One region of the Pseudomonas sp. R4-84 genome, then DNA from elsewhere that is predicted to be linked to it. Evidence: riboswitches for the same ligand, from Rfam matches in the RefSeq annotation. Region 1 holds a riboswitch; each other region holds the start of a gene.
The links. Region 1 has a riboswitch for cobalamin ahead of cobW (cobalamin biosynthesis protein CobW). Riboswitches for the same ligand answer to the same signal wherever they lie in the genome.
Positions count from the first base shown of each region.

Region 2: linked by a shared signal. The riboswitch ahead of cobO (cob(I)yrinic acid a,c-diamide adenosyltransferase) and the one ahead of cobW (cobalamin biosynthesis protein CobW) in region 1 are both predicted to bind cobalamin.
Region 3: linked by a shared signal. The riboswitch ahead of M1D68_RS10060 (CbtB domain-containing protein) and the one ahead of cobW (cobalamin biosynthesis protein CobW) in region 1 are both predicted to bind cobalamin.

Region 1 is NZ_CP096390.1:2,279,074-2,282,344, reverse strand. It holds gene cobN (cobaltochelatase subunit CobN) at 1-974, opposite strand, end outside; gene cobW (cobalamin biosynthesis protein CobW) at 978-2,042, opposite strand; cobalamin riboswitch at 2,142-2,378, opposite strand; gene M1D68_RS10590 (glycerate kinase) at 2,483-3,271, opposite strand, start outside.
Region 2 is NZ_CP096390.1:4,099,853-4,103,123, reverse strand. It holds gene M1D68_RS18730 (PQQ-dependent sugar dehydrogenase) at 1-59, opposite strand, end outside; gene M1D68_RS18725 (hypothetical protein) at 245-829, opposite strand; cobalamin riboswitch at 990-1,199, shown strand; gene cobO (cob(I)yrinic acid a,c-diamide adenosyltransferase) at 1,281-1,892, shown strand; gene M1D68_RS18715 (cobyrinate a,c-diamide synthase) at 1,889-3,271, shown strand, end outside.
Region 3 is NZ_CP096390.1:2,167,090-2,170,360, reverse strand. It holds gene M1D68_RS10070 (hypothetical protein) at 1-70, opposite strand, end outside; gene M1D68_RS10065 (pyridoxal phosphate-dependent aminotransferase) at 213-1,391, opposite strand; cobalamin riboswitch at 1,500-1,720, shown strand; gene M1D68_RS10060 (CbtB domain-containing protein) at 1,817-2,005, shown strand; gene M1D68_RS10055 (CbtA family protein) at 2,017-2,712, shown strand; gene M1D68_RS10050 (cobalamin biosynthesis protein) at 2,709-3,113, shown strand; gene cobM (precorrin-4 C(11)-methyltransferase) at 3,184-3,271, shown strand, end outside.

The DNA of each region.
Region 1 (3,271 bases):
ATTCGCCCGTCCAGCTCCGGCAAGGCGATGTGCATCGCCAGGTCCCGTGGGCCCAGGCCTTGTTCGCTGGCGCGCCAGCCGGGTTCGTTGTCCTGGGCGCAGATCGCCTGGATCACCGGGATATCGCGGCGAAACGGCCGCAAGTGCGGCGCTTCCGGACTCGATTGTGCAAAGCCGGTGGTGTTGAGAATAACCCCCGTTGCCACTTCGTCCAGCCAGTCTTCCACCTGTGCCAGACAACCGGGTTCCTTGAGGCTCGCCACGGCGATCGGCAAAGGGTTGAGCCCCGCCGCTTGCAGCCGCTGGCAGAACACGTCGATGAACGCGGTGTTCGCGGCTTGCAGGTGGGAGCGATAAAACAACAGCGCCGCTACGGGATCGCCTGCCCGCCAGTCCGCTTGCCAATCATTCAGGGTCGCGTTGGTTTTTTCCGGGTGATAGATCGCCGTGCGCGCCAAGGGCTGGGGCTCGCCCCACGGATAATCGCGGCCAAACCATTGGCTGCCCAGGTGACGGAACAGGTTAAGGGCGTTTTCCAATCCGCCTTGACGAAGAAACTGCCAGAGCCGATCGCGGTGCTCGGCGGACACGTTGCTCAGGTCGCTGAGCTCCGGGTCCGGACGGTCGTCCCCCGGCACCAGGATCAGTTTCACCCCGCGCCCGGCCAGTTCCACCAGGCGCTCGATGCCGTAGCGCCAATAGCCGATGCCACCGTGCAACGACAGCAGGATGACCTTGGCGTGGCGCAATACATCTTCAACGTACAGATCCACCGAGGCGTGGTTCTGCACTTGCATCGGGTTGGCGAGGCGAAACTGCGGAAAATCGTCCGGCAACTGCCGCGCCGCTTCTGCCAGCAGCGCCAGACTGGAATCGCCGCTGCACAGGATCACCAGCTCGGCGGGGGTTTGCCCGAGGTCGGCGATGTTGTCATCCGACACGAAACCACCGGGCTGGGTCCTGAGCAGGTGCATGGTTTAGACGCTGAGGGCGGCGCGCAACTGCGCTTCGAGCAGCCCGGCGTCCAGGGCCTGGCCGATCAGTACCAGACGTGTGACGCGCGCTTCATCGGCGCCCCACTGGCGGTCGAAGTGCTTGTCGAAGCGCGTGCCCACACCTTGGATCAACAGGCGCATCGGCTTGTTCGGGATGGCCGCGAAGCCCTTGACCCGCAATACGTCATGCTGAATTACCAGTTGCGTCAGCGCGTCCAGCAGCAGGCTTTCGTCAGCTTGGGGCAGTTCGATGGAAATCGAATCGAAGGCATCGTGATCGTGGTCGTCGTCATCGCCGTCATGGTGGTGGTCGTGATGGCTGTGGCGGCTGTCGATGTGTTCCTCGGAGCCCGCGCCCAGGCCGATCAACACGTCCAGCGGCAGGCGACCGTTGCTTGCTTCGATGACCTTGACCGCTGGCGGCAGCTCTTCGGCGACTTCCAGGCGGACTTTGGCCAGGTCCTCGGGGTTGATCAGGTCGGCTTTGTTGAGGATCACCAGGTCGGCGCTCGCCAGTTGATCGGCGAACAGCTCGTGCAGCGGTGATTCATGGTCCAGGTTCGGGTCCAGCTTGCGCTGGGCATCGACCTTGTCCGGGAACGCGGCGAAGGTGCCCGCGGCCACGGCCGGGCTATCGACCACGGTGATGACCGCATCGACGGTGCAGGCGCTGCGGATTTCCGGCCACTGGAAGGCCTGGACCAGCGGCTTGGGCAAGGCCAGGCCGGAGGTTTCGATGAGGATGTGGTCGAGGTCGCCGCGACGCGCCACCAACTCACGCATCACCGGGAAGAACTCTTCCTGCACGGTGCAGCACAGGCAGCCGTTGGCCAGTTCATAGACGCGGCCGTTGGCTTCTTCTTCGGTGCAACCGATGGAGCACTGCTTGAGGATCTCCCCGTCAATGCCCAGTTCGCCGAACTCGTTGACGATGACCGCGATACGTCGGCCTTGGGCGTTGTCGAGCATGTGCCGCAGCAAGGTGGTCTTACCCGACCCGAGGAAACCGGTGACGATGGTGACGGGGAGTTTGGCCAGTGTTTTCATCGGATGCCCTTTGGCAAGGTGGCGGGCAAACGGGACGACAACCACTGGCACAGGCGCGCGCGGAAGATTTCGCCACCGGATCACCCCGCCCGGTTGTAGTGAGAATCTGTTGTCGAGGCAGGTCTCCTGGCTGACGGCGGGCCAAATCGGCTTTTTTCAAAGCCGGGACTGACATTTTGCTGCGCCTTCCCGTGCGCCCGTTGTATAGGGCAAGCACAGTGGCCTTGCAGAAACAGCACCGTTCACAGTTGCGGGGGCAGCCGCGGCTTGGACCGCGTTCCCTTCTCAGGCTCTGTACGCGAACATTTCATACAGACCCTAGCTTCGGCGCGTGCCGAAGAACCTCGAAGGCGCAAGGCTACGCAGGGTGTGCGGGCGGGTCAATGTCCCAAGGCAATCTCCGACGACTGATGCGTCCTGGCGACTGCCCCAAGGGCAAGTCAGCGCGCCGCCACTCGCCAGAGCCGGGCGATGTCCCGGGCCCGCTCGGCCAGCAGGCGTGGCGCATCGGTGCAAGCTTCTTGTAGCGTCATCGGCCCATTCGCCAGGGCAAACGCGGCATCGATGCCGTGCTCATAAAGCGCTTCGTAGCCCTCCCCCAGCGTGCCGGCGATGACCACCACCGGTACGCCGCGCCGCTGGGCGATACGGGCCACGCCAAACGGCGTCTTGCCACGCAGGGTCTGGGCGTCGAAACGGCCTTCGCCGGTGATCACCAGGTCGGCGCCGTCGATCGCATCGGCCAGGCCGGTCAATTGCGCGACGACTTCCACGCCGGTACGAAACTGCGCCTGGAGGAACGCCTTGGCGGCAAACCCCAGGCCGCCAGCGGCACCGCTGCCGGGTTCGTCGCGAACGTCGCGGTTCAACACCTGGGCACAATGTTCAGCAAAGTGCCCCAGCGCCCGGTCCAGTTGTTGCACCTGCTCGGCGGAGGCGCCTTTCTGCGGGCCGAACACGGCTGAAGCGCCATGGGCACCGCAAAGGGGGTTGTCGACATCGGCGGCAATCTCGAAGCACACGCCGGCCAGGCGTGGGTCCAGGTCGCCCAGGTCGATACGCGCCAGTTTGCCCAAGGCCAGGCCGCCGGGGGGCAGGGCTTGGCCGTGGTCGTCCAGCAATGCCGCGCCCAGTGCCTGCATCGCCCCGGCGCCGCCGTCGTTGGTGGCGCTGCCACCGATCGCCAGGATGACTCGGCTCGCCCCTTCATCCAAAGCGGCGCGGATCAG
Region 2 (3,271 bases), 1.8 Mb from region 1:
CCGCAAGCGACAAGCCCTGTAGCAAGGGCGGCGATCAACAGGTGATTTGGCTTGAGCATGCGGACTTCCCTATGAGTGCATGTGATTACTCATAGAGAAGCGTAGACGTGGGATGGTTCAACGGTGGGGCCGCCCGCCTGGCAAACGATTTTCCTGTGGGAGCGAGCCTGCTCGCGAAAGCAGGTCAACCTGGCAGTGAGATGCGGATTGTTCCCCCGTCTAGCGAGCAGGCTCGCTGCCACAATCAACCATGAGCCTGCTTGAACAGCACCGCGACCCCTGGGTGATAGTGTCCGGCCTCGTTGCGCAACTTGCGGTAGGCATAAGGGAAGTACCAGGCCACGGCGCAGGTGTTTTCCTTTTGCAGGTCATCGATCATGTCCTGCAACTCTTCTGGCGTCGCGCTTTGCTGGGCTTTTTGCGGGGCGATGAACAGGCAACCCAGTTTCAGGTCGCTGGCGTAGCTGATCCGCTTGGCGTCGCTGGTGGCTTCCAGCAACGGTTGGGTCAGGTTCAGGTTGTTGACCTTCGGCCAGCGCTGCGTGCTCTGGATGTAGGCGCGTTCATCGCTGCTGGCAATCAACAGATCGGCGCTGACATTACGTTCGCCTTCTTCATTCTGCTTGCGAGTCGCTGCGTCCTGCAGCGTGACCATCTCCGCCATCCAGGCTGCGGCCGACAGCAGACCGAGATTGGCTTTTTCATTGTGCCAATAGGGTGTGTCGTTATCGCCGCGCACGGCGTTGTAGCGGTCGATACAATCGAACCAGCGTTCCAGCACCGGGCGCAGGAATTCCAGTTTCGGATTGCTGATGATCATGCCTTGCATCGCATTTGCCCTCTTGTTCTTGTGATATCGGGTCGTAGTATCTCTTTGATATCACTTGCCGCAGGATCACACAAGATTGACGTCAGCTTATTGATTCCGGCCAATATCCATTGCGCTGCCCATCGCGGCTTTAATTGACGCTCAACCCCCAACCCTCTAACCTTCGCGGCTTGTTTCAGGTGCTCTATGGCAATGGCCGATAGGGTGAAACAGGGAAGCCGGTGCGTGCACACAAACCCGGCGCTGCCCCCGCAACGGTAAATGAGTCAAGGCTGCGTATAGGCCACTGTGTCGCATGACATGGGAAGGCGCACAGCCAGGCGTTACGCCGCTCATGAGCCCGGAGACCGGCCTGATTCATCCAACGGCATCACGGTGGGCGATGCCAGGCTCGTTGCCGTCCTTTTTTATGCCCGCCCGCCGTTATCCAGTCCCAACGGAGAGCTCCCCCATGACCGACACGCCCGATCGCGACGAACGCCACCTGGCGCGCATGCTGCGCAAGAAAGCCGTGATTGACGAGCGCATCGCCAATTCGCCCAACGAGTGCGGCCTTCTGCTGGTGCTGACCGGCAACGGCAAGGGCAAGAGCAGTTCTGCGTTCGGCATGCTGGCCCGGGCCATGGGGCACGGCATGCAATGTGGCGTGGTGCAATTCATCAAGGGTCGCAACAGCACCGGCGAGGAGCTGTTTTTCCGCCGCTTCCCGGAGCAGGTGCGCTTCCATGTCATGGGAGAGGGCTTTACCTGGGAAACCCAGGATCGCCAGCGCGACATTGCCGCCGCCGAAGCCGCGTGGGCGGTGTCCCGTGAGTTGCTCAGCGACCCGTCCATTGGGCTGGTGGTGCTCGACGAACTGAACATCGCCCTCAAGCACGGTTACCTCGACCTGGATCAGGTCTTGAGTGATCTGCAGGCTCGTCCGCCCATGCAACATGTGATCGTGACAGGCCGCGGCGCCAAGCCCGAGATGATCGAGCTGGCCGACACCGTGACCGAAATGGGCATGATCAAGCACGCTTTCCAGGCCGGGATAAAGGCGCAGAAAGGCGTCGAACTGTGAGCCGAGTGTCGACCGCCAGCCGCCATTGCCCGGCGGTCTTGATTGCCGCCCCGGCTTCAGGCCAGGGCAAGACCACCGTCACCGCGGCTCTGGCCCGGTTGCACCGCAACCAGGGGCGCAAGGTGCGCGTGTTCAAGTGTGGTCCCGACTTCCTCGATCCAATGATCCTTGAGCGAGCCAGTGGCGCGCCGGTCTATCAGTTGGACATGTGGATGGTCGGAGAGCAGGAAAGTCGCCGGTTGTTGTGGGAAGCCGCCGCAGAAGCGGACCTGATTTTGATTGAAGGCGTGATGGGGCTGTTCGACGGCACACCGTCTAGCGCCGACCTGGCCCGGCATTTCGGCGTGCCGGTGCTGGCGGTTATCGATGGCACGGCCATGGCCCAGACATTCGGTGCCTTGGCCTTGGGCCTGGCACGGTATCAGCCGGATTTGCCCTTCGCCGGGGTCTTGGCCAATCGGGTCGGCACCTTGCGCCACGCGCAATTGCTCGAAGGGAGCCTGACTGAAGGCTTGCGCTGGTACGGCGCGCTTTCGCGGGAAACCGGCATCGAGCTGCCGAGCCGCCATCTTGGCCTGGTGCAGGCCAGCGAATTGAATGACCTGGACGTGCGTCTCGATGCCGCCGCCGAGGCGCTGGCGGGCAGTTGTGAAGTGGCATTGCCGCCTTCGGTGGAGTTCGCGGCGCCGGAACTGACGGCCGTTGAGCGGTGGCTCGACGGCGTCCGCATCGCCGTGGCCCGTGATGAGGCATTTGCCTTTACTTATGGCGCCAGCCTCGATCTGCTGCAAGCCATGGGCGCGCAGTTGAGTTTCTTTTCGCCGATCCACGACACCCAATTACCCGAGGCGGACAGCCTCTATCTACCCGGTGGATATCCCGAGCTGCACCACGTTGCCCTGGCGCAAAACGCGCCCATGCTGGCGGCGATCCGCGCCCACCATGCATCCGATAAACCCTTGCTCGCCGAATGCGGCGGCATGCTATATCTGCTTGATTCACTCACCGACGTCGACGGCACGCGCGCCGAACTGGTGGGTATGTTGAGCGGCGATGCGCAGATGCAAAAACGCTTGGCGGCCCTCGCGCTGCAATCGGTGGATCTGCCGGAAGGCAACCTGCGCGGGCATACCTATCATCATTCCTTGACCAGCACCACGCTTGAGCCGATTGCCCGTGGGCATAGCCCCAATGGCGGGCGAGGGGCGGAGGCGGTTTTCCGACAAGGGCGGATGACGGCGTCGTACGTGCATTTTTATTTTCCGTCCAATCCGAGGGCGATTGCCGCTTTGTTTGCGCCGGACCGAGAAGCAGCCTTCGCGAACAGGCTCGCTCCCACAGGGGATGGTGTGACCTCCAGTACGATGCCTGCCAGTGTG
Region 3 (3,271 bases), 110 kb from region 1:
TGTCGGCACCAACCCCTTCAATGCTGAGAGGCCTCGCCAAGATACCAATATTCCTAACTAAAGAGGACATACATGACACTCCAGACCGGCACTCAATAGCCTGGAGAAATTAAGCGCGGATTTGCCCGCCGCGCCTACTGTCAGATCTGACAGGTTAACCCACCGTTCGTCGGGTGAACCACTCAATTACAAACGTCAGGTAGCCGACCCGCCTACCTCTTCAATAAATCCACGGCACATCGGGCCATCCCTTGGCAGGCGTCTTTGAGCTGGGATTGGCCCACCACCAACCCAACTCGAATATGCCCCGCCGCGCTCGGCCCAAACGCCTCCCCCGCCAGCACCGACACCTCATTGCCCTCCAATAACCGCTCGGCAAACGCCTGCGCACCCAGCCCCGTCTGCCGCACGTCAACCATCACAAACATGCCGCCATCAGGCTGTACCGGCTTGAGACCAGGGCAATTTTCCAGTGCCGCGCACACCAGGTCGCGACGCTGTCGATACTCCTCGCGCATCTGCGCCACTTCGGGCAAATCCAGATCCAGCGCAACCTGGGCCGCGCGCTGAACGAAGTCCGGCAGGCCGAACAGCATGCACAGCGACAGATTGGAAAGGTGTTCAGCGAGAGGTTCGGGGCCAATGGCCCAGCCGATGCGCCAGCCGGTCATGGCGTGGGATTTGGACAGGCTGTTGATGGTGGCGGTGCGCTCAGCCATGCCCGGCAGGCCGGCCGGGCTGATGTGTTCGCCTTCGTAGAGCAAGTCGCTGTAGACCTCGTCACTGATCAGCCACAGGTCGTGTTCGATGCACAGTTGCGCCAGGGCTTGCCAGGTGGACAGCGGCAGGCTGGCGCCGGAGGGGTTGTTGGGGCTGTTGATCAGCATGGCGCGGGTGCGCCGGGTGATCAGCCGGGCGACGTCGGCCGGCTGGACTCGGAAGCCGTTCTCCGGCGTCACCGCCACCGGCACCACTTTCGCTGCGCAGGCACCGAATACCGCTTCATAGGTGACGTACATCGGTTCGGCGACGATCACTTCATCGCCAGGGTCGAGCAGGCATTGCGCGACGGCATAGACCGCGCATTGGGCACCGGGAAGCACCGTGACGTGCTCGGCGCCCACCGGTTGGCCGCAGCGCTGTTGATGCCGCCGGGCGATGCTGGCGCGCAACGAGTGCAAGCCTCGCGTATCCGAGTAGTGGGTATCGCCGGCCCGCAAGCTGGCGACGGCGGCCTCGACGATCGCGTGGGGTGTGTCGAAATCCGGGTCGCCCACCGAGAGCAACAGCACGTCCCTGCCCTGCTCGCGCATGGCCAGCGCCCGGTCATGAATTTCCCAGGCGGCGGCACCGTCGCCGATGATGCGTTGGGTCAGGGCTGAAAAGCGCATGTCATTTCCTTGAGAGTTGCAGTGTTTCAGCTCAACCCTATCTCAAATCCTGAAACACGCCACCGTTTGGGCTGCCTTGCACATTGACGCCCCGCACCCGCCCATGGTCTCCTGTGCGCCTGTTTGGGTGCCCTTCACAGGGTGAAACGGGAAACCGGTGAATCGTGTGCTTTACTTCAAGGCCACGTCAGTCCGGTGCTGCCCCCGCAACGGTAAGCGAGTGAAGCGTCGAAACCACTGTGCATGCGCATGGGAAGGTGACGCTTTCAGGCAAGGCTCAGGCCCTGCCCCTCGTGAGCCCGGAGACCGGCCCATGACTTCTTTTCAACAAACCCGCGGTGGGCGGGCGCTGTTCGAATCCCGGCGAGTCTTCGCCTGGGTTTTCATTGCGCTCGGTCCGCCCGCTGACACCAGAGGGAAGCGCCATGTCGACCATCAGCAGCACCGCCCGCACGACCAGTAGCACCGTCACCCTGAGCCAGCGCTTGAGCGCCGCGGTCCTTGCCTCGATTCTCGGCGCGGGCCTGGTGTATTTCGCCGGTTTCTCCCACATCGAAGCGGTGCACAACGCAGCCCACGACACACGGCACAGCGCCGCGTTCCCGTGCCATTGAGCGCCGACGCCATGATCAAGCGTATCGCGCAAACCGCCGGTTTCAGTGGATTGTTGGCCGCCCTGCTGCTGACTCTTCTACAAAGTTTTTGGGTATCGCCGCTGATCCAGCAAGCCGAGACCTACGAAAAGGCCCCGGCCGCCGAGGTCCATGAACACGCCGCTGGGGTTGCACACAGCCATGACGCGCAAGCCTGGGAGCCGGAGGACGGCTGGCAACGCGTGCTCTCCACCACCGGCGGCAACCTGGTGGTCGCGGTGGGTTTTGCGCTGATGCTGGCGGGCCTGTACACCTTGCGTGAACCGACGCGCACATCCCAGGGTTTGCTCTGGGGCCTGGCCGGCTATGCCACCTTCGTCCTGGCGCCGACGCTGGGCTTGCCGCCGGAACTGCCGGGCACTGCTGCGGCGGATCTGGCCCAACGGCAGATGTGGTGGATCGGCACCGCTGCATGTACGGCGGTGGGCATCGCCCTGATTGCGTTCGGTCGGCATTGGCTGTTGAAAGTGTTGGGCCTTGCGACCCTGCTGATTCCTCACGTCATTGGCGCCCCGCAGCCGGACGTGCATTCGATGCTCGCGCCCGAGGCGCTGGAAAGTGAGTTCAAGCTCGCTTCGCAATTGACCAATGTTGCGTTTTGGCTGGCCTTGGGCCTGATCAGCGCCTGGCTGTTCCGCCGTGGTGCACAGGCTCACGACCAAGCATGAGTGGCGGGCCGATCCTGGTGGTCGGCCTCGGCTGCCAGCGCGGTTGCTCGGCCAGCACGTTGCGGGCATTGCTTGAGCAGACGCTGCTGGCCCACGGTATCGCGCTCGACGAAATAAGGGCATTGGCGAGCATTGACCGCAAGCGTGACGAGCCGGGGCTGCTGGAGTTGGCAGCGCAATTATCGCTGCCGCTGACGTGTTTCAGCGCTGAACAACTGGCGGGTTATCAAGCACAGCTCAGCCATCGCTCAGCCATCGCTTTCGAGCGTACGGGTTGCCATGGCGTCGCCGAAAGCGCCGCCCTCGCCCTGGCCGATCAATTGGGTGTTTCGCCCGCGAGATTGCGAGTCACCCGCCAGAAAGGCCCACAGGCGACGTTGGCATTGGCGGCGGCTTCGTAACACTCGATAATCGACTGCCGAATCATGAGCATTGCTCATGCACGCCCTCATCTTTGCATAGGAACCGGTCATGACCGTTTACTTCATCGGCGCCGGCCCTGGCGATCCGGAGCTGATCACCGTCAAGGGCCAGCGGCTGATTCGCAACTGCGCCGTGA